Regions from separate parts of the Vibrio cortegadensis genome, predicted to be linked through region 1. Evidence: predicted binding sites of a transcription regulator. Region 1 holds the regulator's gene; the other holds the start of a gene.

Region 1 (15,275 bases):
GTTTTCTTATTGATCTTAATGGTTCCGGATTTAGCGATCACCGCAAAACGTTGGCACGACAGAGATAAATCTAATCGCTGGTTACTTCTTAACGTGCCTCTTATTGTCGGGCGTTTAATGACACCTATGGCGGGGGCAGCATCCGCAGCGGCAACGCCTTCCGCTCCTGAACTGATGGCGACGCTGGTGGCGTTCGTATGTGGAATCTGGATCCTTGTTGAATGCGGATTTATGAAAGGCACCACCGGAGACAATCAATACGGTCGCGACCCGCTTCAGCAATAGGCAGAAAGTAAGGGACCGTTAAAAAGATAAATAGAAAGTTAGAATAAAAGGAGAAAGAGGTGTGGGCCTCTTTCTCATTTTTCTTTTAGAGTAAAAGGAATAATATCCGCAGAATGTGTAGGCGCTACGTTTGCATCATCGTCAAGGACATACTCACCCCCTAGTACACCTTGAAATTTTACAACCTGTACCGATAACTCTTTCATTAACGTGATATTGATGTGATTGGGGTTCTTACAGTGGCTAACCACCAGATCGATATGGCTTTGCTGAGCGCGTAATCGATGCTGCATCACATCCGATGCTGACTGAATCATCTCTTCACACATCTCATGTTTGAGCTGCTTAAAAGCTTGAGGGTTATTTTTAGCCAAAGCGACTAAATCATCAAATGGTGGCAAGGTTTGGTTGGTTAGAGGAAATCCCATATCACTCTCCTACGCGCTATTGATAGTTGACACACTATCAAAGCATAAGAGAGTTTTGTGGTTAATTCTTGCTCGATTTATAGCATTCTTAAATTTGAGACATTTATTCTCTACGGTAAATTTTGGATCTGATAGGTGCAGCGTCGCTCACCTTGAGTGATATGTTCTGAACGTTGAACCGTGTACGCCTTACCAAGTAGTTGTTGGAAAACATTTAATTCAGATTGGCATAGGTTAGGGCAGCGAGTTGCTGCTTTACAGATCGGGCAGTGATTCTCTATCAGTAAGAAACCGTGCTCATTTTTGATCAGCTCAGCCATATAGCCCTCTTGTTCACGAAGTTTGGTCAGCGCTTCAAGTTTCTCTTCTAGGCTATTACAGTCGGCCAACGCTTGTTGGTATTGAGCCAGCGTTTGGCTTTCGCGCTTGGCCGCGACTTGAGCTAAGCCTTCTGGGCCAAATAAACTTTCTACCGCATCAATCATCTGCACGGTGAGTTCACTGTGACGATCGGCAAATTGCGCATGACCTTTTTTCGTCAAAGACCAATGACGGGTCGGTCGTCCGACTTTCACTTTGACGTCATGAAAGGCCAAAATACCATCGTCTTCAAGACCTTGGAGGTGTTGACGAGCCCCCATTGTGGTCATGTTAAGATCGTCAGCCAGTTGCTTTGCGGTGACGGCTCCATCCCGTTTGATGCTGTGTAATATCCTATCGATGGTCTTCATTGTGTCCCTGCCTTATGATTCATCTTCATTATGAAGTATGAGCTTAATAAAGCAAATAACTTACTATCCAGAAATTATGGACTACAGCAGACGGAGTGTGAATTGCCATCAGATCAAAAACGCAGCCGGAAGTGGCTGCGTTTGATGTAGACATTCGTTTGTATAGCGCCAAGTTTAAAAGCTTAAAAGCTTAAAAGCATAGAAGCATAGAAGCATAGAAGCTTAAAAGCTCAAGGCTGAAAACATAACGTTAGAAACCTACAGGATAAAGTCGCGAACTTCAGCGTCTTTACGCTCTAAGTAGTGAATCGACTTGATGCGACGAATGGTGCGACAGCGACCGCGGATCAGCAGTGTTTCTGTTGTCGCGATATTGCCTTTGCGTGTGATGCCCTCAAGTAGATCGCCTTTGGTGATCCCTGTAGCGGCGAAAACCACATTGTCACTGCGTGCCATATCATCCATTTTCAGTACGATATTAGCTTCAACGCCCATCTCTTTACAGCGAGACAATTCTAGCTCACCGTGAGTGCGGTTTTCAGGTGTATCCCCTTTCACATCATGACGCGCCAACAATCGGCCATGCATGTCGCCATCTAGAGCTCGAATAACCGCCGCAGAAACTACGCCTTCAGGAGCGCCGCCGATGCAGTACATCACATCCACTTCGCTGTCTGGCATGCAGGTTAAAATAGACGCCGCTACATCGCCATCAGGCACGGCAAACACTCGAACGCCCATTGCTTGCATTTGGGTGATCACTTCATCATGGCGAGGTTTTGCAAGGGTGGTGACCACTAAAGTATCAAGGGTTTTCCCTAATGCTTTTGCGATGTTTATTAGGTTCTCTTCCAAAGAAAGATGCAAATCGATCACCCCTTTTGCACCAGGGCCGACAACCAATTTCTCCATGTACATATCAGGGGCTTTTAGGAAGCTGCCTTTTTCGCCAGCCGCTAGAACTGCTAATGCGTTCGATTGTCCCATCGCGGTCATGCGAGTACCTTCAATTGGGTCTACCGCAATATCCACTGCATCGCCACCGACACCGACTTGCTCACCAATAAAGAGCATTGGAGCATCATCGATTTCACCTTCACCGATAACAATCTCACCGCTGATTTCAGTTTTGTTCAATAGGCTACGCATCACTTCTACTGCGGCACCATCTGCGGCGTTTTTATCGCCACGGCCAAGCCATTTATAACCAGCGAGTGCTGCACCTTCGGTTACACGAGAGAATGCCATTGCCAAATCGCGTTTCATGTTGACTCCAAATAAATGAAAGAGAGATAAATAGGAAATTTTGGCAAGATTTTACCATATCAGAAAGGTAACGTTTGCCTTTTTCCATCGCTTTAGTGCTTGCTGGTTTTAAAGTTCGCCTGCAATGTAGATTTTTATGGGTAACGGATACGCGATTTGGCTCACTTGAGGTGAGAAAAGTTAGGCTTATGTCAATTTGCGTTGTTTTTTTGAGCGAATGGTAAAAAATATCGAATATAGGGAGTGTCTATCTGCGCTGTGCTGAGTAGAATGAAGCAATATTAGTGAAGTAACCTTCGCCCAATCCAATAAATCATAGGAAGGCCCATATGTCTTTTGAAGTACTAGAACAACTGGAAGCTAAAATCCAAACTGCTGTTGACACAATTGCACTACTGCAAATGGAAGTTGAAGAGCTTAAAGAAGAGAAACAGCAACTAGCAACTGAAGCGACTGAGCTAAAAGCAAACCGTGAAGAGCTAGAGCAAAAAGCTCAACAGATGGAACAAGAACATTCAGCTTGGCAAGATCGCATTCGCAATCTTCTAGGCAAAATGGATGACGTAGAATAAGCGATTAGCTTTGCCTTGGTAAAAGGGCGAATACGTTACTAAAGAATACGAAAACGCCTGCTGAATGTTCAGCAGGCGTTTTTATTTGTGTTATCTATCAGTCATTCGCTAACGCACGTGAGAGGTGACGCCAATTTAGTCGTTAGATTCAAGCTCATCTTCGTCATCAAGCTCGTCTTCTTCATCTAATTCGAATTCAATATCTAACGGCTCTTGGGAAAGGATGATGCCTGTATTATCAGCGTAGAGGTAATCTTCAGGTAAGAAGGTCACACTGCCAAAGTTCACGGGTACATCAATTTCACCAATGTCTTTTTGAGTCGCGCCGACAGGGATAGAGGCAAGTGCTTGGATGCCGATGCTCATGTCTTCAAGTTCATCCACTTCACGAACGCAGCCGTAGACCACAATGCCTTCCCATTCGTTCTCTTCAGCAAGAGTGGCAATGTCGGCATCAATGAGCGCTTTACGCAAAGAGCCCCCGCCATCGACCAGTAAAATACGACCTTCGCCGTTCTCTTCTAAGACAGAGCGGATCAGCCCATTATCTTCGAAGCATTTTACTGTGGTGAGTTGACCAGCAAAAGAGGCGCTACCACCAAAGTTGCTGAACATTGGCTCTACGACATCGACCTGATCTAAGTAGACATCACACAGGGCAGAGGTGTTGTATTCCATAGCGTACCTTCTCTTTTAAATTATCAATCTGATTTGAGTATATCGGGCGCTGAAGCCAATGCAATGACAAGGCTCAATTAACTCACTAGAGTTTGAGCTATCACGACTCCTGCAAATAATAGATTGGTAATGAGCGAGCATTTTACGATAACCGGCATCATCGGCGCGATTTGAGCGGGTTTATCGGCGGCCCAAACGGCTTTACTGTGCTTGATTACCATGATTAAGCTTAGTAGGAATGGCAGGCTGATCCACAGGGGTTTGCCTTGTAAGGTGAGATAAAGCGTAAAAGCAAACAGTGCGCCCCCTAATAATAGAGAGTGATACTGCTTGGCTTTCTGTTGGCCTAGTCTCACGGCAACGGTGCGTTTCCCACACGCTTCATCGTTTTCAATATCGCGCATGTTATTGATGTTCAGAACGGCAACAGCCAGTAAACCACAGCCTAATGATGGGAGAAACAATCCAAACTCAAGATTACCCGTGTGCAAGAAGTAAGTGCCCGACACGCCAAGTAAACCAAAGAATATGAAAACGGAAATATCACCTAACCCTACGTAGCCATAAGGTTTGCTGCCCATGGTATACGCAATGGCGGCAATAATGGCGAGCACGCCGAGTCCGATAAACGCCAAGATACTTTCAAGACTACTGAGGGCATAAAAAACTAAGCTCAAACCTGAGATGATGGTCAGTATGATATTCAGCGCAATGGCTTGTTTCATGACTTTCGGTGTGACCGCGCCAGATTGCATGGCTCTGACTGGGCCAAGACGTTCATCGTTGTCTGTGCCTTTTACTGCATCCCCGTAGTCATTCGCAAGGTTAGACAGTATTTGCAGCAATGTGGCAGTGAGAAAGGCCAACAGAGCGACAGGCAGAGAAAAATGACCAGCTGAAAAAGCGAGACTACTTCCTGTAAGAATCGAGACTAAAGCGAGAGGGAGTGTTTTTGGTCTTGCGGCATCAAGCCAGATCAGGAGTGACTGTTTCATTCGGTATTCATAGTTTTATACAATAAAGTCAGTATACGCGCTTTTTTTGATGAATAAAAAGCCCACTCGAAAGTGGGCTTAGAATTAGATCTCAGATAAAGCTTTGAATACGGATATTCAGTGAGTTGAAAATCGGTTCAATTACAGAATGAAGCGACTTAAATCTTCATCATCAACGAACTCGCCTAATCGTGAGCTAACGTATTCTGAATCGATGGTTAACTGGCTGCCTGATTTCTCTGTTGCATCAAATGAAATCTCATCCATTAGGCGCTCCATCACGGTATGCAAGCGACGTGCACCAATGTTTTCAGTGGTTTCGTTCACTTTCCATGCCGCTTCTGCGATTTGGTGAATGCCTTCCTTGGTGAATTCGATATCAACGCCTTCGGTTTTCATTAGCGCAACGTACTGCTCAGTCAGTGACGCTTTTGGTTCTGTTAGAATACGCTCGAAATCATGGCTAGAAAGTGCTTCAAGCTCAACTCGAATTGGTAGACGACCTTGTAATTCAGGGATCAAATCAGAAGGTTTCGCGACTTGGAATGCACCCGATGCAACAAACAGAATGTGGTCAGTTTTAACCATGCCGTGTTTGGTTGAAACGGTGCTGCCTTCAATCAGTGGAAGCAAATCACGCTGAACCCCTTCACGGGAAACATCTGGGCCTGAGCTTTCGCCACGTTTACAGATTTTATCGATCTCATCGATGAAGACGATGCCGTTGTTTTCAACGTTGTAAATCGCATTCTCTTTTAGCTCTTCAGGGTTAACCAGTTTTGCTGCTTCTTCTTCGGTTAACGCTTTGAAGGCATCTTTGATCTTCATCTTGCGTTTTTTCTTGGTGTCGCCAGCAAGGTTTTGGAACATGCCTTGCAGTTGGTTGGTCATCTCTTCCATGCCCGGAGGAGCCATGATCTCTACGCCCATTTGTGGCGCGGCAACATCAATGTCGATCTCTTTGTCGTCCAGTTTGCCTTCACGTAGCTTCTTGCGGAAGATTTGACGAGTGTTAGAGCTGGTCTCTTCTGCTGGTTGCTCGTTTTGACCCCAAGCATCACGAGCGGGTGGCAGTAGGGCATCTAAAACGCGATCTTCTGCTTGCTCTTCAGCGCGGTATTTTACTTTTTCCATCGCTTGTTGGTGCGTCATCTTCACGGCTACATCGGTCAGATCGCGAATAATGGTTTCTACTTCTTTACCCACATAACCCACTTCGGTGAACTTTGTTGCTTCCACTTTGATGAAAGGTGCATTAGCTAATCGAGCTAAACGACGAGCAATTTCTGTTTTACCAACACCGGTAGGACCAATCATTAGGATGTTTTTTGGTGTCACTTCTACACGTAAGCTCTCTTCAAGCTGCATTCGACGCCAGCGGTTACGTAGAGCAATCGCGACAGAACGTTTAGCGTTATCTTGACCAATGATGTGGCGGTTCAGTTCGTGAACAATCTCACGAGGAGTCATCTCAGACATGTTTATTCCTTAAAATCTATTCAATGCATGGTTGATGCGATACACAACACTATTTTTTGGTGTCTTCGCTGTTGTCAGCGTCAATGTCTAGTTCTTCAATAGTGTGGTGGTGGTTGGTGAATACGCAAATATCACCAGCAATTTTTAGTGATTTTTCAGCGATTTCACGCGCATCTAGATCCGTGTTCTCTAAAAGAGCAATCGCGGATGCTTGAGCAAAATTACCGCCAGAGCCAATGGCAATGAGGTCATTTTCAGGCTGAACCACATCGCCATTCCCGGTGATGATCAATGATGCGGTTTCGTCAGCGACAGCAAGCAGTGCTTCTAACTTTCTTAGCGCGCGATCGCTGCGCCAATCTTTTGCAAGTTCAACGGCCGCTTTGGTTAAATGACCTTGATGCATTTGAAGTTTGCTTTCGAAGCGTTCAAATAGAGTGAAGGCATCAGCAGTGCTTCCAGCAAATCCAGCCAGAACTTGATTGTTGTAGAGACGACGAACTTTACGTGCGTTGCCTTTCATTACGGTGTTGCCAAGAGATACTTGTCCATCACCCGCGATGACGACTTTATTATTACGGCGTACAGATACAATAGTAGTCACGAGTTGGCCTCTATTATTTAGATTACTTATTACTTGAGCTTCCGTGTGGTATCCGCGGGAACTCACATAAATGAAAATATGGTTTCGATAAAAACTATATGAGGATAAAGAGAAGCGAATTCAAGGGACAAAAAAGGGTAAGCGTTGAGGCTTACCCTAATTATGTCAATTAATGTGTTATTGCGTATCTTTCCAAATTGCGCACGGCTCAATCTTTGCTCGCTGCAGTTTATGACGATCTCGCTCAGCATCTCGTTTGAGTTTGTATGGCCCTAAAACAACACGGTACCAACTGCTGTTCTCTTTCTTGCGAATTTTACTGTTGATCCCTTGAAAAGCGATATCGAGTTTGCGGCTTTCTGCTTGAGACATCGATTTATAAGCGCCGCACTGCATGATGTATGGAATGGCAGAGACAACTTGTTCTTTGGCTTTCACTTCCACTTCGCGGTTCGGTAATGAATCGACGTAATCCCACTTCTCTTCAGGAGGGGGAGGAAGGGATTTCGCTGGCTTAGGTTTTGGCTTGGTTTTGACCACAGGCGCTGGTGGTTCAGGATCGTTACTTAAAATATACAGCCCATAACTAAACCCACTTAGCAGAAGAACGGCTAAGAGTCCGATGCGCCACGGCTTTCGGCGTGGAGCTTGTTTTTTGGTCGGCTTTTTAGGGGCTCGACCGCGCTTTACATAATCTTTATTCGCCACAGCATTATTCGACAGTTAAATTCTCTGCTCTCATGGTAATCCAGATTGAGTGGATAGAACAGTAGGAGAGATAAAAACGGAAGCAGCGCACTAAAATGCACTGCTTCAAATCATTTTCATTCTTTTAGGCTTTTAAAATCGACAAGCAATCAACTCATTCGTGGTGGCGCAGCACTGCCGCGAACGATCAATTCAGTCTCAAGGAGCCTTGAACCAGCACTGACTTCGTTCCCTTTGAGAAGCTCTAACATCATCAATACGGCTTGGCGTCCAATTTCATATCGAGGCTGAGAGATGGTCGTCAGAGGTGGATCGCAATATTCAGAGAATTGAATGTCATCAAAGCCAACAAAAGAGAGATCTTGTGGAACGCGTAAGCCTAGTTTTTTCGCTTCTTGAATCGCTCCAATAGCCATGGTGTCGTTATGACAGAAAATAGCGGTTGGCGCTTCTGGTAGAGACAGTAGCTTTCTCACAGCCCTTGCCCCCGCTTCAAACGTAAAGTCACCTTGTACCGTAAAGGTTGGATTCATGATGATCCCCGCTCGACGCAGCGCTTGCTGATAACCTTGTTGACGGAATTTACATAAGGTTGCCGATTCTGGCCCTGTGATTTGAGCGATACGCTTGTGCCCAAGTTGGGTGAGATAGTTCACCGCATCAAATGCTGAAGTTAAGTTATCGATATGAACGGTGGGGAGCTCAAGTTCTGGTGCAAATTCACACGCCATGACCATCGGAGGAAGGTTTTTCTGTTCAGGTTTACTGACATCAAAAGGAAGGTCGGTCCCCAACAATAGCATACCATCGGCTTGTTTGGTAAAGACGAGGTTTACAAGGGAAGACTCACGCTTCTTCTGTTGCCCACTGTCACCAAGGAGGACTAAGTAGTCAAACTCCATGGCGGTATCTTCTATGCCTCGTATGATCTCAGTAAAGTAAGGATCGCAAATGTCGGGAATAATGGCGACAATCGTTTTTGATTCATTTCGGCGTAAATTTCTTGCCAAAGAGTTCGGTGAATAACCAGCTTCTAAAACAGCATCTTCAACACGTTTACGGGTTGAGGATGATACTTTTTCCGGATTCATTAACGCACGTGATACGGTCGCAGTTGATACTCCAGCCAGCTGGGCAACATCCTTCATTGTCGCCATACTAAATCCTCTTAAGTCACTTACTTACATGCCAACATGGCATTTAATTATTGTTTTAATGAATGAAATACGTCAGTTACATTTTTTAACGTTTTCTGTTGAGGAGATAGTTTATTCAATTCCAAAGAGAAAGTTACGGGCTGTTTAACAAAAATTACATTGTCTATGTGACTTCGCTCACGATAAATGTGAATACATTTTCTGATTACATTGTCATTAGGGGCATTCGCACCATCAACTAAGATCTTGGGGCTCGATATCCAGCGACCAACGCACTTTTTTGGCGCTGGGTAACAGATTAATCGCAGGCTTCGCGCTATAGAGCAGCTTTTGCATTAATGGTCTGCTTTGAGTTTGAAGCAGTAATTGCCAGCGTGATTTCCCTGCTCGTTTCGCTAATGGCGCAGGCGTCGGGCCAAGCACCATGCAGCTATCATCAAATAGCGGATGAGCTTCAAGTGTGTGACGTACTTGGCGAAGAAACTCTTCTACCTGTTGCGGATTGTTCGCTTCAGCCCTAAAAAGCGTTAGATGGGAATAGGGTGGCAACTGCGCCATTTTTCGCTCTTCCAATGCGCTAATTGCAAAGTGACGATAATCTTTGTGTAGCAATGCCTGTAGTAACCCGTGTTCAGGGTGATGAGTTTGTAAGATCACTTCTCCGGGTTTACTGGCGCGTCCTGCTCGACCTGCCACTTGAATAAAGAGCTGAGCCAAACGTTCAGCCGCTCGAAAATCACTGCTGTAGAGCGAACCGTCAATATCGAGTAAACCCACCAATGTTACATTGGGGAAGTGGTGCCCTTTGGCGAGCATTTGAGTGCCGATAAGAATTTGGAATTCACCTTTGCGAATCGATTCTAGCGCGGACTCTAAACTGCCTTTACGGCGGGTGCTGTCGCGATCAATTCGAATGGTTTTGTATTCTGGGAAAAGTTGCTCTAACTGTGTTTCAAGCTGCTCGGTGCCGACGCCAACGGTAACAAGCTGAGTGGACCCGCATCCATGACATTGATGGATGACAGGTTGCTGAGAGCCACAGTGATGACAGCGAACTTCACTGCTGTGCTGGTGGAAGGTGTAGTACGCATCGCAGCGTTTACATTCTGCAATCCAGCCACACTCATGGCACATCAAAGCTGGGGAGAAACCGCGTCGATTTAAAAACAGCATCACTTGGTTGCCCGCTTTAAGATGACGGCGCATTTCGGCAATCAGTGGTGCGGATAATCCACTTTCTAAATAGAGCCCTTTCACATCCAATACTTTATTGGTGGTTGGAAGGGCAACCCCTGCTCGTTGGCTTAAGGTTAGATGATGGTATTTACCACTGAGCGCATTATGCAGCGTTTCAAGTGCTGGCGTCGCGGTGCCAAGAATGATTGGGATCTGCGCTTTGTTCGCGCGCATAATGGCGACGTCACGGGCGTGGTAGCGTAGGCTGTCTTGTTGTTTGTAAGAGGCATCATGCTCTTCATCGACGATAATAATGCCAAGATCCGCAAAAGGCGTGAACAGAGCTGATCGAGTGCCAATGACAATGCCTGAAATATTATCGCGAGCAGAAAGCCAAGCGTTCAGACGTTCGGTGTCATTTAACCCTGAATGGATCACTTCAACCGGCACATTAAACCGTTTTTTAAAGCGGTTAATGGTTTGTGGGGTCAATCCAATCTCAGGAACCAGCACTAACGCTTGTTTTCCCTGTTCGAGGATGGGCTTAATCATATTCAGGTAGACTTCGGTCTTCCCCGAACCTGTCACCCCTTCTAATAAATAGCAGCCGAATTCGGTTTGGCTGTTGACGGTGGCGATCGCAATCGCTTGTTCTTCATTGAGCTTAGGTTTATCGCAATCGGCTTCAACCTGATGATTCCATGCCGTGATCTTTGGTTTTTTCTCTAATGATTCAATCCACCCTTTCTCTTGCAGGGTTTTCAGTACAGTGCTGCCCACTTCGTGATCGATAAACTCTTGGTGAGGGACATTGCCATTTTCGAGCATATGCATCACTTTCGCTTGCTTGACTGCACGACCAAACCCTTGCATGAGCTGATTTTTCCCTGATGCGGTCAGTTGCCATTCCACCAAGGTGGCAAAATCAGCGGCTTTCCCTTTACGTAACGCAGAAGGAAGCGCGTTGGTTAGGGTTTCACCTAGGGGATATTGGTAAAATTTGCTGCACCAGGTTAATAGGGTATACACCGACTCAGAGAAAACAGGTTGGTTATCTAAGACTTGCTTAATGCTTTTTAGCTGCTCGCGAGGGAAATCGGATTCATTGACCAGTGCTGTGACGATCCCGACTAATGTTTGACGACCAAAAGGCACAGAGACTCGCCCACCAATAATTGGAAATAGGTGGCTAGGAATAAGATAATCGAACTGCTTATCTAGGGGAACAGGCAGAGCGATTCGAGCTATTGATGGGCGCATAGGGTCATAAATTCGGCACAATGATGAGAAAACACAGTCTAATTTAATCAGTTATGAAATTCGAGCTATCTTATTCTTAAGTAGACTAATGAAAAGGCGATAAAAGTCGGTATGCTGGCGTTCTGCTTAGGTTAAAACCGATGTGAATGGTCTTTAATCGGAGAGATAAGCCGTAATAAAGGCGCGTAAAACATTTAACGGTGAAAAAACTATCAAATTGGTTGATCCTAGGCAGGGGATTCATTACTATACTGCGCCTTAACGTCATGGCTTATTTTACCTTTGAGTAATTTAGCGGTGGCAATAATTTTTTAAACTACGTGTGGTGTCCGGCTTAGATTCGGATGGCGACACGGCCTAACGAGGTTATCCCATGAAAACTGGAATCCACCCAGAATACAAAGCTGTAAGCGCAACTTGTTCTTGTGGCAACACATTTGAATTCAACTCTACTCTAGGTAAAGATTCAATCCACCTAGACGTATGTGACAAATGTCACCCATTCTACACTGGTAAGCAACGTATCGTAGATACAGGCGGCCGTGTTGATCGCTTCAACAAGCGTTTCGGTGCTCTTTCTAGCAAGTAATTCTATTACTTTTGCTACACCGAATGAAAAAAGGACGCCATGGCGTCCTTTTTTATTATCTGCATTTTAGTGACATCTTCTAATGACTGGTCGAATGAGTAGATGAATCTGGTTTTTTAATGAATCAGATCGCAATCCTATCTATGAAGATTGACTTACATCAATTAATATTAGCATTCGACTCCATCATCACATTACCTTTTCGGGGATACTGCACCTATGTCAGACGACAATCACCAAGAGCTCTCTTCAGAAGAACTATTTCGCCAACAAGCACTTGATTACCATGCCTTCCCAAAACCGGGGAAAATTGCTTTAGAGCTAACCACGCCAGCAGACTCAGCTGAAGATCTGGCACTGGCCTACAGCCCAGGTGTTGCAGAACCTGTACGTGAAATCGCCCAAAACGTAGAGAACGTTTATAAGTACACAGCGAAAGGTAACATGGTTGCGGTGATCTCAAACGGCACCGCGATCCTTGGTTTAGGTAACCTTGGTCCAATCGCATCAAAACCTGTGATGGAAGGTAAAGCGTTACTGTTTAAACGTTTTGCTGGCCTTGATTCTATCGATATCGAAGTAAAACACCGCACTATCGACGAATTTGTCGACACAGTTGCGAACATTGCAGACACATTCGGTGGTATTAACTTAGAAGATATCAAAGCACCAGACTGTTTTGAAATTGAGCGTCGCTTGATTGAACGTTGTGATGTGCCTGTATTCCATGATGACCAACACGGTACCGCGATTGTAACGGCAGCGGGCATGCTGAATGCGATCGAACTTCAAGGTAAGAAATTAGAAGAGTGTACGATCGTTTGTCTTGGTGCGGGTGCAGCAGCTGTCGCTTGTATGGAGCTACTGATTAAGTGTGGCGCGATGCGTGAAAAAATCTACATGCTTGACCGTAAAGGCGTGATCCACACTCGCCGTGATGACATCAACGAGTACAAACAGCGTTTTGCGAACAATACTGACAAACGCACGTTGGAAGATGTGATTGATGGTGCTGACCTATTCTTAGGCGTATCAGGTCCAAACCTTCTTCCGGCTGAAGCGCTGAAATTAATGGCCGACAAGCCTGTTGTGTTTGCATGTTCGAATCCAGATCCAGAGATCAAACCTGCATTAGCTCATGAAGTGCGTAATGACCTGATTATGGGTACTGGCCGTTCTGACTATCCAAACCAAGTGAACAATGTTCTATGTTTCCCATTCATTTTCCGTGGTGCGCTAGATGTACGTGCAAGCGTGATTAATGATGAGATGAAACTGGCGGCGGTAGAAGCGATTCGTCAACTTGCTAAAGAGCCTGTTCCTGCTGAAGTATTGAAAGCGGCGGGTGTGGATGCACTTGAGTTTGGCGTCGATTACATTATTCCTAAACCGATGGACCCACGTTTGTTACCACGCGTAGCAAAAGCCGTGGCTGTGGCGGCGGTTGAATCTGGTGTAGCTCGTATTGAGATGCCAGAAAACTATATGCAGTAAGAACGTAATATGCAGTAAATACGTAGAGTGCAGTAAGAACGCAATGCAGTAAATCTGTAAATACACGACGTAATAAATCTGCACGCTAGCGAGACACTAAAAAGCCGCCAAACATTATGTTTAGCGGCTTTTTTAATGAGGTTAAGTTGAGACAACGCCCAAACGAACCAATGACATCAGCAGTAAGCGGTTACTCTTCGTCGAATGTTTCGAATTCGATGCCCATTGCAGTCATTAATTCTTTTGCTTCGGTTGGGATCTCATCCGGACGATCTTTACGTAGATCTTCATCAGTAGGAAGAGGTTGCCCAGTATAAGCATGCAAGAAGGCTTCACAAAGAAGTTCACTGTTTGTTGCGTGGCGTAGGTTGTTAATCTGACGGCGAGTACGCTCATCAGTGAGTACCTTTAATACTTTTAATGGGATCGAAACGGTAATTTTTTTAACCTGTTCGCTCTTTTTTCCATGCTCTGCGTATGGACTAATGTATTCACCATTCCAGTCTGCCATTGCGCACCTTCATTGTTATTGTTAGTTGTTTAAAAATAATAGGAGGGGATTTTAGCGGGATTTACCGCCATAAGCAAAGACATATAGACGTCTAGATGTGTTGACGGCTTACGCTTATAAACGTAAAGTGACATAAAGTAACGAGAATAACAACTCTCTAACACAGTGCCTTGATATCAATCAAGGTGTTGTGAGCATCGAATTCGACTTGGAAAGGAAACACATATGAGCAGCCGGAAGCCCGCGACTATCGCCGTACGAACAGGGATTGAGTCAGATTCTCAGCATAATGCCGTTGTCCCACCGATTTATCTTTCGACCAATTATAGCTTCCCAGCCTTCGGTGAAGTGCCTAAATATGACTATACCCGTTCTGGTAATCCAAACCGAGGATTATTAGAAACGGCACTGTTTGAGTTGGAATCGGGAAAAGGGGCAGTGGTCACAAATTGCGGTACATCGGCGCTCAACCTTTGGGTTTCTGCTTTTTTAGGCTCTGATGATCTGATTGTCGCACCGCACGATTGCTATGGTGGTACTTATCGCCTATTTAATACACGAGCTCAAAAAGGGGACTTTAAGGTTCTTTTTGTTGATCAATCAGATTGTGCTGCGTTGGATGCTGCGATTGCTCTGAAGCCGAAATTATTACTGCTTGAAACGCCGTCAAATCCGCTCGTTCGTGTTATCGATATCGAAGAGACATGCATTAAAGCTAAGCAAGTCGAGACGCTAGTGGCTGTCGATAATACCTTTTTGACACCTGTGTACCAAAAGCCATTAGAACTCGGTGCAGATTTCGTTATTCACTCGACCACTAAGTTTATTAACGGCCACTCGGATGTGATTGGTGGTGTTGTGGTGACGAAAACAGAAGAACATGCAGAAGAGTTGGCGTGGTGGGGAAACTGCATTGGCGCAACAGGAACACCATTTGATAGTTACATGACGTTACGTGGCATACGCACTCTGGGCGCAAGAATGCGTGTGCATGAAGAGAGTTCGATAGCCATCCTTAGCGAACTTCAGAAGCAATCTTTAGTCGATGTTATCTATCACCCAAGCCTGCCTGATCATCCCGGACATGATATCGCGAAGAAGCAGCAGTCTGGTTTTGGGTCTATGCTGAGCTTTGAGTTTGCAGGCAGTTTTGAACAACTGAAATATTTTGTCGATCAACTCGAATTATTCTCTTTAGCGGAATCCTTAGGTGGCGTTGAGAGTTTGATTTGCCACCCAGCTTCGATGACTCACCGTGCGATGGGGGAGGAAGCCTTGGCGGAAGCTGGCATTTCACAGCATTTATTACGTTTATCGGTTGGGCTAGAAGATGCTGACGATT
Region 2 (15,275 bases), 200 kb from region 1:
GATAGAATCAAATTCATCACTATTATGGTGAACATAAATATGTTCTTGATCGTGGGTGATTTTCTTACCAAAGCGACCATGGCTGGTATCGTATTGAAGCAAGTGAGCCATTGCATCCGGTTGAGCCAGTTCATTCACCGCAACCACTTTAATCTGTTGGCTCTTCCCGCTTTCGTAAACCGCGCGAAGCACATTGCGGCCAATTCGGCCAAATCCATTAATGGCGATTCGTATCATTGCTTTCTCATCCTTAATAACCGAGGCGTCAGTTTATAGCAGACAAGCTTTCACTGCATCTTATTTACATAACGTCCCTAATAGTGAACCATTAAAAAATAGATCACCTAGACTAAGAACCAATAAAAAAGCCCTCTCTAATAAAAGAGAGGGCTTTAGATTCTAATCACTCAAGCTACACTATTTGATTCGGTACATGACACCGAACCAAACCGCTTAATTAAGCAAGCAGTTCTTTTGCTGTGTTTACTACGTTTTCAGTAGTGAAACCGAACATTTTGAACAGTTCACCAGCAGGAGCTGATTCGCCGAACGTTGTCATACCGATGATCTTGCCACCGAAACCAACGTATTTATGCCAGAAATCAGCAATACCAGCTTCAACTGCAATACGTTTAGTTACCGATGATGGTAGAACTGCTTCACGGTACGCTGCGTCTTGCTTATCAAATGTATCTGTTGATGGCATTGAAACAACGCGTACAGATTTACCTTCAGCCGTCAGTTGAGCGGCAGCGTCTACTGCTAGTTCAACTTCTGAACCAGTCGCGATAAGAATAAGCTCAGGTTGACCAGCGCAATCTTTTAGGATGTAACCACCCTTAGCAATATTTGCTAGTTGCTCTGCGTCACGATCTTGTTGTGCAAGGTTTTGACGTGAGAAAATAAGCGCTGAAGGGCCATCTTTACGTTCAATTGCAAGTTTCCAAGAAACCGCAGATTCGACTTGGTCACATGGACGCCATGTGCTCATATTTGGAGTTAGACGTAGAGAAGCGATCTGCTCAACAGGTTGGTGAGTTGGGCCATCTTCGCCAAGACCGATAGAGTCATGGGTGTAAACTTGAATGTTTTGCACTTTCATCAGCGCAGCCATACGCATTGCGTTACGAGCGTATTCCATGAACATTAGGAATGTTGCACCGTATGGTACGAAACCACCGTGCAGAGCAATACCGTTCATGATTGCTGTCATACCAAACTCACGCACACCGTAGTGAATGTAGTTACCAGCAAAATCATCAGCCGTTAAAGACTTAGAACCAGACCACATTGTTAGGTTAGAAGGCGCAAGGTCAGCAGAGCCGCCCATGAATTCTGGAAGCATTTGACCAAACGCTTCTAGAGCATTTTGAGAGGCTTTACGTGAAGCGATATTTGCTGGGTTAGCTTGAAGGTCAGCAATAATTGCATTTGCTTTTTCTTCCCACTCAGCAGGTAAATCACCAGCAGTACGACGCTTAAATTCAGCCGCTAGTTCAGGGTATGCCGCTGCGTAAGCGTCAAATTTCGCATTCCAAGCCGCTTCTTTTGCTGCGCCTGCTTCTTGTGCGTTCCATTCCGCTGCAATATCTGCTGGAATTTCAAATGCACCGTGTTCCCAACCAAGAGCTTTCTTAGTTGCTGCAATTTCGTCAGCACCTAGTGGAGCACCGTGACAGTCGTGCGTGCCCGCTTTATTTGGAGAACCAAAACCGATCACAGTCTTAGTACAAATAAGAGTAGGACGAGGATCCGCTTTAGCCGCTTCAATTGCAGCATTGATTGCGTCAGCATCGTGACCATCTACTGCTGGAATTACGTGCCAGCCGTAAGCTTCAAAACGCTTAGGAGTATCGTCAGAGAACCAACCTTCAACTTCGCCATCGATAGAGATACCGTTGTCATCCCAGAAAGCAACCAGCTTACCAAGACCAAGCGTACCCGCTAAAGAACATGCTTCGTGAGAGATACCTTCCATCAGACAACCATCACCCATGAACGCATAAGTGAAGTGATCAACGATGTCGTGGCCTTCTTTGTTGAATTGTGCAGCCAGTGCTTTTTCAGCCATCGCCATACCAACAGCATTAGTAATGCCTTGGCCTAGAGGACCCGTTGTTGTTTCGATACCTGGAGCGTAACCGTACTCTGGGTGACCTGGCGTTTTAGAGTGTAGCTGACGGAAGTTTTTAAGATCTTCAATCGATAACTCGTAACCTGCAAGGTGAAGCAGAGAGTAAATAAGCATTGAACCGTGGCCGTTAGAAAGAATAAAACGGTCGCGATCTGCCCACTCAGGGTTTTGTGGGTTGTGGTTCAAGTGACCACGCCAAAGAACTTCAGCGATGTCAGCCATACCCATAGGTGCGCCTGGGTGGCCTGAATTTGCTTGTTGAACACCGTCCATGCTGAGTGCACGGATTGCATTGGCTAGATCTTTACGAGAAGGCATGTCTGCTCCTGAATACATAAGCGAGTAAAAAATAAATTAGGGGGCTGAACCATCACACGGATCCAGCGGCGCGTATTGTCTCAAAGCACCTACCCTACTGCAAACGTTTTACTGATGGTTTTATTGCACTTTTCGACTCTTTTTTTACATTTGTTCTAATTGACAGGCATTTAGCGCCTATAAAAAGCAAACGATTGGTTTGGTGTTTTTTTCTACCGTCCATAATTTGAAGTAATAAGATAGTGCAGAAATAACTTGTAATTATAGCTATGAAATTTAGAATAGCCGTCTAGATGTAGAAACACCTACAAAATATACCCTATTTATTCGTTGTGAGTTGTTAATACTCTCAACCTAACTAATTGAAAGTGGAGCTCTCATGGCTAAGCACCTGTTCACCTCTGAATCTGTATCAGAAGGTCATCCAGATAAAATTGCAGACCAAATCTCAGATGCGGTTCTAGATGCAATTTTAGAGCAAGACCCAAAAGCGCGCGTAGCTTGTGAAACTTACGTTAAAACTGGCATGGTTATGGTTGGCGGTGAAGTAACCACTTCAGCGTGGGTTGATATCGAAGAGATCACTCGTGAAACAGTACGTGAAATTGGTTACGTGCATTCAGATATGGGCTTCGATGCTAACTCTTGTGCAGTACTAAACACGATTGGTAAACAGTCTCCAGACATCAACCAAGGTGTTGATAAAGCGGATCCTAAAGATCAAGGCGCTGGCGACCAAGGCATCATGTTTGGTTACGCAACAAACGAAACACCAATCCTTATGCCTGCTCCAATTACTTACTCTCACCTACTTGTTCAAAAACAAGCTGAAGTACGTAAGAGCGGCAAACTGGACTTCCTTCGCCCAGATGCGAAATCTCAAGTAACCTTCCAGTATGACCAAGGTAAGATTGTCGGTATCGATGCTGTCGTTCTTTCTACTCAACATTGTGATTCAGTAACAACAGCGGACCTTCGTGAAGCCGTTATGGAAGAGATCATCAAGCCAGTGCTTCCAACTGAATGGTTAAATAAAGATACAAACTTCTTCATTAACCCAACAGGTCGTTTCGTTATCGGTGGCCCAATGGGTGACTGTGGTCTAACAGGTCGTAAGATCATCGTAGATACCTACGGCGGCGCAGCTCGTCACGGTGGCGGTGCATTCTCTGGTAAAGATCCATCAAAAGTTGACCGTTCAGCAGCATACGCAGCACGTTACGTAGCGAAAAACATCGTAGCGGCAGGCATGGCTGACCGTTGTGAAATCCAACTTTCATACGCGATCGGTGTTGCAGATCCAACATCAATCATGGTTGAAACGTTCGGTACTGAAAAAGTATCTCACGACATCATCATTGAAGCGGTTCGTCAACACTTCGACCTACGCCCATACGGTCTACAAGAAATGCTTAACCTTCTTCAGCCTATCTACAAGAAGACGGCAGCATACGGCCACTTTGGTCGTGAAGAATTCCCATGGGAAGCAACGGATAAAGCAGACACGCTTGCAGCATTCGCAGGTCTGAAATAAGCATTCACACCTTAGCGTCTGGTAACAACTAGTTTCTGCTAACAAATCGTTATCAGTTAACTAATAGAAAGCTCTCATTATTAAATGGGAGCTTTTTTATTTACGGAACCAGATTAAACCTTGTTATATGTAGGTCTAATTATAACTATCAGAATCTTTGAGTAAAATTCCGCATAAGCAACACATCCCTTTGCTACATAGCTCCAGCCCCAAAAAATAAACCCATCTTTATCCCGTCTAAAATTTGTATTTTGCAGTATCAGTGACAATAGTTAATGAGAAACTTAAGTCGTTATCATTATCAGTTTATTAGACGTTAGCTGAAAAATAGACGCTTAAAAAATCATAGTCATTGATTCAATTAACTAAGATTCGTCTTAAATCAGGGAGGATTTATGCCTCGAACAGTACATAACTCAGACTTTGAAAATAAAAAGCATCACGTCAAGAACAGCGAATATGCTCGTACCATTCCATGTAACCAACTCAGTGTTTCCGCCCCCTTTCATTGGTTATCTCTTGGCTTGCATGACTTTATTCGAATGCCCATCATTAGCGCGTTTTACGGCTTATGTTTTATGGCTGCCGCGATTGCGATTGTTCAATTAGTACAATGGCAAGGGACCCATCTTGTGGTGATGCCGAGTTTAGTTGTCTATATGCTCATTGGGCCATTCTTAGCTCTTGGGCTTTATGATGCCAGTTGGGAGCGAGAAAAAGGGCACGATGCAAGTCTATTTCACTCCATGAAAGCCATCCGTCGAAATTCAACCGCTCAATGGGCATTTGCAATATTACTCGCCGTTGCCATGATTTTCTGGATGCGTATCGCCGCACTACTTTATGCGCTATACCCTTCAGTTCAAGGTGCGCCAATTGCTGAGTTTGCTCCTTTCCTCATTATTGGGTCTGCAGTTGGCTTTGTACTCGCCAGTGTCGTTTTCAGTATCTCTGCATTTTCTATCCCGCTAATGATGGAACGCCGAGTGGATATGATGAGTGCCATTTTCTCTAGCTTCAATGCGGTCAAATCCAATATACCAGCGATGATCGTATGGGCTGCGATTATTTGTGGCGGCATCCTTATCGGCTTTGCCACCTACGGTTTTGGAATGCTATTTACTATGCCTATTTTAGGATATGGAACATGGCATGCCTATCACGCGACAATTAAGAAAAAACATCATCTATAGGTCTCCAGTATTAAACCCCAAAGATGATAGTATTTGGCCTTAGCTTCGGCGCTAAGGCCTTTTTTTATGGGGAATATTTTGCAACACAACGAACTCACTTACTCAGCAACGAAGAAATTAGCCGAGTGTATTAGCATTGCGAGCAAAGCCTTCCAGCAACCTTTTACTATGCCAAAAATAAGCTTTCAATTAAGAGGAAAAGCCGCAGGAAAAGCCTACCTTCAACTTAATGAAATTCGTATTAACCCGATTCTTTTCAAAGAGAACCAACAAGCGTTTCTAGATGAAGTGATTCCCCACGAGGTCGCCCACCTCATCACTTATCAAGTCTATGGTCGAGTTCGCCCGCACGGGAAAGAGTGGCAAGGCGTGATGAATTCCGTATTTAATATCCCCGCCAACACAACTCACTCTTTTACTGTCACCTCTGTGCAAGGCAAGACTTTCGAGTATCAATGCGGCTGTTCCAGTTACCCTTTAACGATACGCCGACACAATAAAGTCATTCGAAACCAAGCAACGTACCGTTGTCAGCAGTGTAAACAGACGCTCACCTATAGCGGTAAACAGCTCAGTTAATGCGACAAAAATATCGTTATTTATCTGAGGTCCATATTTTCTCTGCATGAACCCTAATGAGAATTATGTAATAGAGACTTTTATCATTTGAGTGGTAGACTGGTATTTATCATACTTTTACCAGTCTTTTATTATGAAAACTCTCGTATTAATGATCGCAGCTGTAGGGCTAATCCCTTCCATCGCTCTATCTGCCCCTCCCTCTTCATTTTCAAAAGCCAAAAGAGAAGCGGTTAAGATCTATTTAGATCACCCAACCAGCTTCTACTGTGGATGCGATATTACTTGGAAAAATAAAAAGAAAGGGGTCCCTGATTTAAAGGCATGCGGATACCAAGTTCGTAAGCAACAAAAAAGAGCCAGCCGAATCGAGTGGGAGCATGTCGTTCCAGCATGGCAGTTTGGCCACCAGCGCCAGTGTTGGCAAACTGGTGGACGAAAGAATTGCACCAAAAATGACAAGACATTCAAATCAATGGAAGCCGATCTTCACAACCTTACCCCTGCTATTGGTGAAGTGAACGGTGATCGTTCTAACTATAACTTTAGCCAGTGGAATGGCCTTAATGGCGTAAGTTATGGGCAATGTGAAATGCAAATTAACTTTAAGCAGCGTAAAGTGATGCCACCTGACAGAGCAAAAGGATCGATTGCTCGAACTTACTTATACATGAGTCAAGAGTATGGCTTTAAGCTGTCAAAGCAACAAACTCAATTGATGACAGCGTGGAATAAGAGTTTCCCGCCAGATGAATGGGAATGTGAACGAGATAAGCGCATCTCTAAAATCCAAAAAAATCACAATCCTTTTGTTGTCCAAGCTTGTCAATAAATTCACCTCGTTCTTATGGTGTAAAGCCATAAGAACTCATTCTAAATTATAAAGAGATACTTGTTTTTTCACTGACTAGCATCCATGTTAGGCTGAGATATTGTATCCAAAAATAAAGCATTTATAGGTTTATCATAATGAGAGTCCCTCGAATTTATCACCCAGAACTCATCCATGGGCTAGGCACAATTGCACTTTGTGAAGATGCCGCGGGTCATATTGGCCGCGTATTACGAATGAAGGAAGGCCAAGAGGTACTTTTATTTGATGGAAGTAACGCTGAATTTCCTGCAGTTATCACTCAAGTAAGCAAAAAACATGTTGATGTAGAAGTCACTAGCCGTGTTGAACGCAGCTCAGAATCCCCTCTCAACCTACATTTAGGTCAAGTGGTATCACGTGGTGATAAAATGGAATTCACCATTCAAAAGTCGGTTGAACTTGGTGTTAATACCATTACTCCACTGATCTCGGAACGTTGTGGCGTAAAACTTGACACGAAACGATTTGAGAAGAAACTGGCTCAATGGCAGAAAATTGCTATCGCAGCTTGCGAACAATCAGGGCGTAATATCGTCCCAACCATTCGCCCAATCATGCAACTTGAAGCTTGGTGTGCTGAAAATAGCGATGCTCTAAAGTTAAACCTTCATCCTAGAGCAAAATATTCAATCAATACACTTCCTGAACCTGTAGAGAAAGTTCGTCTGCTTATCGGCCCAGAAGGCGGCTTATCAGCTGAAGAGATCAGCATGACAGAACAATACAAATTTGAAGAAACTTTGCTTGGCCCACGAGTACTTCGTACCGAAACTGCCGCGCTTACCGCTATCACAGCCTTACAAGTTCGTTTCGGCGATCTAGGCTAACTGGAGAATAACAATGATCAAACTTGGCATCGTAATGGATCCTATTTCATCCATTAATATCAAAAAAGACTCTAGCTTTGCCATGATGCTTGAAGCACAGCGTCGCGGCTATGAAATTCACTATATGGAGATGGATGATCTACACTTAGATCAAGGCGTCGCCATTGCTGATACAAAAGTCGTTGAGCTAAAAGAAGATCCAAACGATTGGTACGAATTTAAGTCAGAGCAAACCATCGCTTTATCTGATCTTGATGCCGTGCTAATGCGTAAAGATCCTCCTTTTGATACTGAATACATTTACGCGACTTACATTCTTGAACGTGCTGAAGAAAATGGTGCTCTCATTGTCAACAAACCACAAAGCCTACGTGATTGTAATGAGAAGTTGTTCACCGCATGGTTCCCTGAACTAACGCCGACCACCATAGTGACGCGTAAAGCAGAGAAGATTAAAGCATTTAGAGAAGAGCACGGCGATGTGATCCTTAAACCGCTAGATGGAATGGGTGGTGCGTCCATTTTCCGTGTAAAAGCGGGCGATCCAAACGTATCAGTGATCATTGAAACACTGACGAACCATGGACAAAACTACTGCATGGCGCAAACCTTTGTTCCTGATATCAGCAACGGTGATAAGCGTATTTTAGTCGTCGATGGTGAGCCAATGCCATACTGCTTAGCAAGAATTCCAGCTAAAGGGGAAACTCGTGGGAATTTAGCAGCAGGCGGTAGAGGTGAAGCACGCCCACTGAGTGAAACCGACCTTAAGATTGCACAAGCAGTCGCTCCAACGTTAAAAGAGAAAGGCTTAATTTTTGTTGGCTTAGATGTTATTGGCGATAAATTGACTGAAATTAATGTCACAAGTCCTACTTGTATTAAAGAGATCGAAGCCGCTTTTGATATCTCAATTACAGGTAAATTAATGGATGCCATTGAACGCCGAATTAACGCATAACTCAATTTAGGCAGTACATATACTGCCTAACTCTCTTCCCTTTGATACAGGAATCGTTATGGACCTAACCAATCACTTTCTTGTGGCAATGCCCGGAATGCAAGACCCCTACTTTAAACGTACGGTGATCTACTTGTGCGAACATAATGAAGAGGGAGCAATGGGGTTAATCATTAATGCTCCTATCGATGTCACTGTAGGGAAAATGTTGAAACAAGTTGATGTGGATAACATCCACCCACAATTAAACGTAGAGAGTTTAGAGAAACCAGTACTTAATGGTGGGCCAGTATCTGAAGATCGCGGGTTTATTTTACACGAACCCAAAGATAGCTATGAATCAAGCATTCAAATGACGGAGAAAATCTCGGTCACAACTTCTAAAGACATTCTTAATGTATTGGGAACCGAAGCTGAGCCAAATAACTACTTAGTTGCTTTGGGCTACTCAGGTTGGGAACCGGGTCAATTAGAAGTCGAACTTGCGGATAATTCATGGCTAACTATTGAAGCCGATCCAAGCGTCATTTTTGAAACACCTATTAACGAACGATGGCAAAAAGCAGTGCAAATGCTCGGCATTGATGCTGCTCAACTGTCATCCCAAGCAGGACACGCATGAGCAACACAAAATCACGTTCAATTATCGCTTTCGATTACGGCACAAAAAGCATTGGTAGTGCCATTGGACAAGAAATTACAGGCACCGCAAACCCATTAAAAGCCTTTAAAGCTAAAGATGGTATCCCTAACTGGGATGATATCGAAAAAATGCTGAAAGAGTGGCAACCAGATCTTATCGTGGTCGGGCTTCCGACTGATTTAAATGGCAAAGACCTCGAAGTGATCACCGCTAGAGCGAAGAAATTTGCCAATCGAATTCATGGCCGGTTCGGTTATACAGTCGAACTGCATGATGAACGACTTTCAACCACGACAGCTCGTGAAGAACTATTTGAGATGGGTGGATACAAAGCGTTAAGCAAAGGCAATATCGACTGCCAATCTGCGGTTGTTATTCTAGAGAGTTGGTTTGAAGCTCAATGGGGTGAGTAACCCTCACTCTTTGGATAAAACTCATCAGTAAAAAATAAGTTCTAGCGGATTTCCCCACTAGAACTTATTTAATTGAATTCAATGACTACAGCAAATCCCCGCCCTTAACCATTAATCCATTTCGATTTTTATGCCACTTAAGCTGCTACTGTCAGAATCTGTTTTGGACTGTGTTTTCAGCATTAAACGTAGATCGTTCGCTGAATCAGCACTATGAAGTGCATCTTCCTCATTGATCTTCCCTTCCACGACTAACTTATACAGTGATTGATCAAAGGTTTGCATTCCAATCTCTTGAGATTTCGCCATTGTCGCTTTTAATTCATGTAGATCGCCTCGACGGATCAAATCTGAGATCCTTGGACTATTAAGCAAGATCTCAAATACCCCATGACGACCTTTTCCGTTTTTATCACGAATCAATTGCTGAGCCACAATGCCTTTTAAGTTCATAGAAAGATCGAATAGGAACTGCTCTTTTTGCTCTTTCGGTACTAAGTGCAAAATGCGTTCTAAGGCTTGGTTAGCGTTATTCGCGTGCAGAGTCGCCATACAAAGATGCCCGGTTTCAGCAAACGTCATCGCGTATTCCATGGTTTCTCGGTTACGAATTTCACCAATTAAGATCATATCTGGAGCCTGACGCAGTGAGTTTTTCAACGCCACTTCATAGCTATCCGTGTCTAAACCGACTTCACGCTGGGTCACAATACAACGCTGATGTTCATGCACGAATTCAATCGGATCTTCTACCGTCAAAATATGACCCGACCGATTGCTATTGCGATAGCCTGTCATCGCGGCCATTGATGTCGATTTACCCGAACCAGTCGCACCAACCACCAGCACTAATCCACGTTTTGCAATCGCAAGGTCTTGTAATACCACGGGCAATTTCAATTGCTCAAACGTCGGGATCACCGTTTCAATACGGCGAATCACCGCGCCTGGCAGTTCTCGCTGGAAAAAAGCACTCACACGAAAACGCCCAAAATCTCTCATAATCGCAAAATTTGATTCACGGGATTGGCGAAACTCATTCTGACGATCGGCATCCATCATCGCATCAAGCAAGCTTGTTACCTGATCTTCTGATAGCTTTTCACCTTGTGGTCTTAGCTCCCCATCAATACGAAAGAGAATAGGAGCACCGACAGTAATATAAAGATCCGATGCTTTTTCTTCATTCATCCCCGCGAGGATTTGATTTAATTCCATGATTGTACTCGTCTCTTCTAACGCTAAATGGGGAGGTCAATTATTTAAAACAGTGAGGTTTCTATTTCAATTTTTTTCTGCACTTCTTCCAACTCAACCAAACCTTGAGCAATGAGCTGTTTCGAATTTTGCTCCATGGTTTGCATGCCATGAGCGGCGCCGGTTTGAATGATGGAGTACATTTGCGCGACTTTATCTTCACGGATCAAGTTACGAATTGCAGGGGTTGCCATCATAATTTCATGACACGCAACTCGCCCACCACCAATGCGTTTTAAGAGTTTTTGAGCAATCACCGCACGTAATGACTCAGACATCATCGAACGAACCATATCTTTATCGCTACCTGGGAAGACATCAATAATACGGTCAATAGTTTTCGCCGCAGAGCTGGTGTGCAACGTACCAAAAACTAAGTGTCCTGTTTCGGCTGCGGTTAACGCTAAGCTGATCGTCTCTTGGTCTCGCAACTCCCCCACTAAGATCACATCAGGGTCTTCACGCAAAGCTGAACGTAAAGCATTTTTAAAACTGTGAGTATCACGATGGACTTCACGCTGATTCACTAAGCTTTTGTTATTGGTGTGAACGAACTCGATCGGATCTTCAATGGTTAAGATATGCTTATTATGGTGACGATTCACATAATCGACCATGGCCGCCAAGGTTGTCGATTTACCAGAACCAGTAGGCCCAGTAACCAAAACTAAACCTTTCTCATAATTAGCTATTTTTTCAAATATTTCCGGTGCATCCAACTGCTCTAATGTTGGGATCTCCACTGGAATAGTACGAAATACAGCTGCGCAGCCGCGTGCTTGATTGAAAGCATTCACACGAAAACGTCCAACTTGAGGAAGTTCAAATGAGAAATCGACCTCCAGTTTTTCTTCATACTCGCTACGTTGAGCATCGTTCATGATCTCAAAAACCAAACGATGTACATCTGCATGGCTAAAAGCTGGCACTCCAAGCTTTCTTACTTCGCCATCTATACGTACCATAGGAGGAACACCTGCAGAAAGATGTAGATCTGATGCGTTATGCTTTACACTAAAATCCAGTAATTCAGAGATATCCATTTATTTTCCTTAGTAAAGTCGACTATGAATAGTATTCAACAAAACATTAAACATATCACCTCACAGATTCGAAGCTGTGAGCAAAAGTGTGGACGAGCTCCAGAGTCTGTGCAACTTTTAGCCGTAAGTAAGACTAAACCATTAGAGGCAATCCTCGAGGCTGCTCAAGCGGGACAAGTCCGGTTTGGTGAAAACTATGTGCAAGAAGGTGTTGATAAAGTAAAACATTTTTCCGAACAACATTCTAATTTAAATTTTGAATGGCACTTTATTGGTCCAATCCAGTCCAATAAAACCAAACCAATTGCAGAAAACTTTCACTGGGTTCACACCGTATCTCGCGCAAAAATAGCCCAGAGGTTGAGCGATCAGCGCCCAGAAGGTTTACCACCACTGCAAGTGCTAATTCAAGTGAACACCAGTGGTGAAGCATCTAAATCAGGCGCATCAGAGCAAGAAATATTTGAGATCGCGGAGTTGATTTCTTCTTTGCCAAACCTCACGTTAAGAGGGTTGATGTCAATTCCTGCCAATGTGACCGATCACCAATCTCAACTGGCTGCATTTAATCAACTCACACAAATTAACGATAAGTTGGCAGAGCAGTATTCCGGCTTAGATACACTCTCTATGGGTATGAGCGGAGATATGGACGCCGCCATTGAAGCAGGCAGCACAATGGTAAGAATTGGCACCGCACTATTTGGCGCTCGTGACTACCGCTAAGCTTGCACGATATAACATTAGGATTTTAATAGATGGATCATAAGAAAATTGCATTTATCGGAGCTGGTAATATGGCTCGCTCAATCATTGCTGGATTAGTAGCAAGTGGCTACCCTGCCGATCATATTACCGCGACAGCACCGTCTGAAACCAGACGAAAACCGCTAGAGCAAGATTACAAAATCCTAACCACAGACGACAACTTTGCAGCCGCATCTCAAGCTGATGTTGTCGTATTATCAGTAAAACCACAAATGATGGAAGAAGTATGCAAACCACTTCAAGCGATCAATTATGGTAATAAACTGGTAATTTCTATCGCGGCTGGTATTTCAGCGACAAGACTCAATGAGATGCTTGCAACGGAACTAAACCTTGTACGTGTGATGCCAAATACTCCATCACTGCTCGGCAAAGGCATGAGTGGTTTATACGCCTCTAGCAACGTGGATGAATCAAATAAAATGTTTGCTTCAGATCTAATGAGTGCCGTTGGTGAGGTATGCTGGGTAGAACAAGAATCAGGTATCAACAATATCATTGCCGCGGCTGGCAGTGCTCCCGCCTATTTCTTCCTCTTTATGGAAGCAATGCAAGCTGAAGCGATTGAGCAAGGATTTGATAAAGAGACCGCCAGACTCTTAGTCCAACAGTCGGCTTTAGGTGCTGCTGAAATGGTTGTCGCGAATCCTGAAACGGAACTCTCTACACTAAGAGAACAAGTGACATCAAAAGGCGGAACCACGGCCGAAGCACTACGCACATTTAACGAACATCAACTTTCAGATACAGTTGCTAAAGCGATGCAAGCCGCAGTATCTAGAGCTGAAGAGATGGAAAAACTGTTTTAATCAATCTCGTATCTTTACGAGTTATCTGTTTTAAGGGCTATTTATGAATTCAATGAGTTTTCTAATATCAACCGTTTTTGATTTATACATCATGGTGGTGATTTTACGTATTTGGTTACAAGCATCACGGGCTGATTTCTATAACCCATTCTCGCAATTTATCGTGAAGGCCACTCAACCGGTGGTTGCACCACTAAGACGCATTATTCCATCTATTGGTAGTCTTGATTTAGCTACGGTCATCTTTGCTTATGTATTGTGTGTGGTTAAATTTGTCGCACTCGTATTAATCGCGTCTAACGGTGCGTTTAGTTTTAGTCTCGATTTCCTATTCTTAGGTTTATTATCACTATTGAAAGCGGCAGGTGGTTTGATTTTCTGGGTTCTACTTATCCGCGCAATATTAAGCTGGGTAAGCCAAGGTCGTAGCCCAATAGAGTATGTATTCCATCAATTAACAGAACCAATGCTAGCGCCAATTCGCCGTATTTTACCTGCTATGGGTGGATTTGATCTTAGCGTGCTTGTGCTATTTATTGGCCTTCAGTTTGCTAACTTCTTAATGGGCGACATTATTGGCCCTGTCTGGTTCCAACTATAATGTCATTAGCGGCTTGGAAAGATGGGCAGGATATTTTGCTACGGCTCTATATCCAGCCTAAAGCAAGTAGAGATAAAATTGTTGGGTTACATGGCGAGGAGCTAAAGATAGCGATCACCGCTCCGCCAGTCGATGGTAAAGCCAACGCCCACCTGACAAAGTACCTTGCGAAGCAATTCAAAGTAGCCAAAGGCTTAGTTGTCATAGAGAAAGGCGAATTAGGACGGCACAAGCAGATACGAATATGCGAACCAAGCCAAATACCTACTGATATTCAAGCCATCCTATGATGGCTTTTTATCATTTTATTAAGAGCAAATAATGAGTAAGGAGAACATCATGAGCAAATGGATCACGGTAGCCCTTTTAAGCCTACTCGCCTTCCCAAGTTGGGCTGGTCAGTTCAAAAACATTAAAGATGCAGAAGTGCATTATGTCGCATTCAACTCGACATTTTTAACGCCAAAGGTAGCTCGCAGTTATGAGCTAAAGCGTAATGGATACTCTGCAATCTTAAACATTAGCGTGCTCGACAAATCATCCCTTGGCAAGCCAGCGACTCAAGCAAAAGTGAACGGTTCGGTCAAAAACCTAATCGGGCAAATCAAGACGCTATCATTTAAAGAAATCAAAGAGGGTGACGCTATTTATTACCTTGCAGAATTTCCGATATCTCATGAAGATAATCTAACCTTTACGATTGATATTGACGCTGGAAACGTGGGTTCTGGCCCTTTACGTTTCAGCCAAAAATTTTACGTTGAAGAGTAAACCTTCAATTTTTATCGAATACACAGACGAAAAACATTATGAAAAAATTAGTATTAGCGACTGGAAATCAAGGCAAGGTACGTGAAATGGCAGATCTTCTGTCTGAATTTGGCTTTGAGGTTTTCTCACAAAGCGAATTCAACGTTTCAGAAGCCGAAGAAACTGGCACGACATTTATTGAGAATGCCATCATCAAAGCTCGCCATGCAGCAAAGGCAACGGGCCTACCTGCGATTGCTGATGACTCAGGTTTAGAGGTCGATTTCCTGAAAGGTGCGCCTGGAATCTATTCAGCTCGTTTTGCTGGCGAGAACGCAACGGATCAACAGAACCTTGAAAAACTGCTTAATGAAATGAAAGGCGTTCCAACTGAGCAACGTAGCGCACGCTTTCACTGTGTACTCGTTCTGATGCGCCATGAAAACGATCCAACCCCGATTGTTTGTCACGGCAAATGGGAAGGAAGTATTCTTGAAGAAGCTCACGGTGAAAACGGCTTTGGTTATGACCCTATTTTCTGGGTACCAGAGGATCAATGCGCATCTGCCGA

What was found. Region 1 encodes MetJ, which represses methionine synthesis genes. Its sites were predicted from a motif close to TTAGACNTNTANANGTCTAA; they were not measured.
Region 2: a site for MetJ is predicted at 2,734-2,753, ahead of metK (methionine adenosyltransferase). Genes of this name have one in related genera too.

The regions. Positions count from the first base shown of each region.
Region 1 covers NZ_AP025472.1:226,829-242,103, forward strand. Annotated here, with positions in the region: gene OCV39_RS01020 (DUF805 domain-containing protein) at 1-285, shown strand, start outside; gene OCV39_RS01025 (DUF3135 domain-containing protein) at 360-713, opposite strand; gene OCV39_RS01030 (helix-turn-helix transcriptional regulator) at 824-1,444, opposite strand; gene glpX (class II fructose-bisphosphatase) at 1,703-2,710, opposite strand; gene zapB (cell division protein ZapB) at 3,040-3,282, shown strand; gene rraA (ribonuclease E activity regulator RraA) at 3,418-3,960, opposite strand; gene OCV39_RS01050 (1,4-dihydroxy-2-naphthoate polyprenyltransferase) at 4,038-4,955, opposite strand; gene hslU (HslU--HslV peptidase ATPase subunit) at 5,097-6,434, opposite strand; gene hslV (ATP-dependent protease subunit HslV) at 6,484-7,038, opposite strand; gene ftsN (cell division protein FtsN) at 7,216-7,746, opposite strand; gene cytR (DNA-binding transcriptional regulator CytR) at 7,896-8,903, opposite strand; gene priA (primosomal protein N') at 9,138-11,339, opposite strand; gene rpmE (50S ribosomal protein L31) at 11,713-11,928, shown strand; gene OCV39_RS01085 (malic enzyme-like NAD(P)-binding protein) at 12,148-13,422, shown strand; gene metJ (met regulon transcriptional regulator MetJ) at 13,613-13,933, opposite strand; gene OCV39_RS01095 (O-succinylhomoserine (thiol)-lyase) at 14,159-15,275, shown strand, end outside.
Region 2 covers NZ_AP025472.1:422,036-437,310, reverse strand. Annotated here, with positions in the region: gene epd (erythrose-4-phosphate dehydrogenase) at 1-237, opposite strand, end outside; gene tkt (transketolase) at 458-2,452, opposite strand; gene metK (methionine adenosyltransferase) at 2,832-3,986, shown strand; gene OCV39_RS02100 (DUF2189 domain-containing protein) at 4,382-5,179, shown strand; gene OCV39_RS02095 (SprT family zinc-dependent metalloprotease) at 5,246-5,758, shown strand; gene OCV39_RS02090 (endonuclease) at 5,892-6,590, shown strand; gene rsmE (16S rRNA (uracil(1498)-N(3))-methyltransferase) at 6,728-7,459, shown strand; gene gshB (glutathione synthase) at 7,473-8,420, shown strand; gene OCV39_RS02075 (YqgE/AlgH family protein) at 8,479-9,042, shown strand; gene ruvX (Holliday junction resolvase RuvX) at 9,039-9,476, shown strand; gene OCV39_RS02065 (PilT/PilU family type 4a pilus ATPase) at 9,588-10,694, opposite strand; gene OCV39_RS02060 (type IV pilus twitching motility protein PilT) at 10,739-11,776, opposite strand; gene OCV39_RS02055 (YggS family pyridoxal phosphate-dependent enzyme) at 11,801-12,502, shown strand; gene proC (pyrroline-5-carboxylate reductase) at 12,535-13,353, shown strand; gene OCV39_RS02045 (YggT family protein) at 13,397-13,954, shown strand; gene yggU (DUF167 family protein YggU) at 13,954-14,244, shown strand; gene OCV39_RS02035 (DUF4426 domain-containing protein) at 14,294-14,725, shown strand; gene OCV39_RS02030 (XTP/dITP diphosphatase) at 14,764-15,275, shown strand, end outside.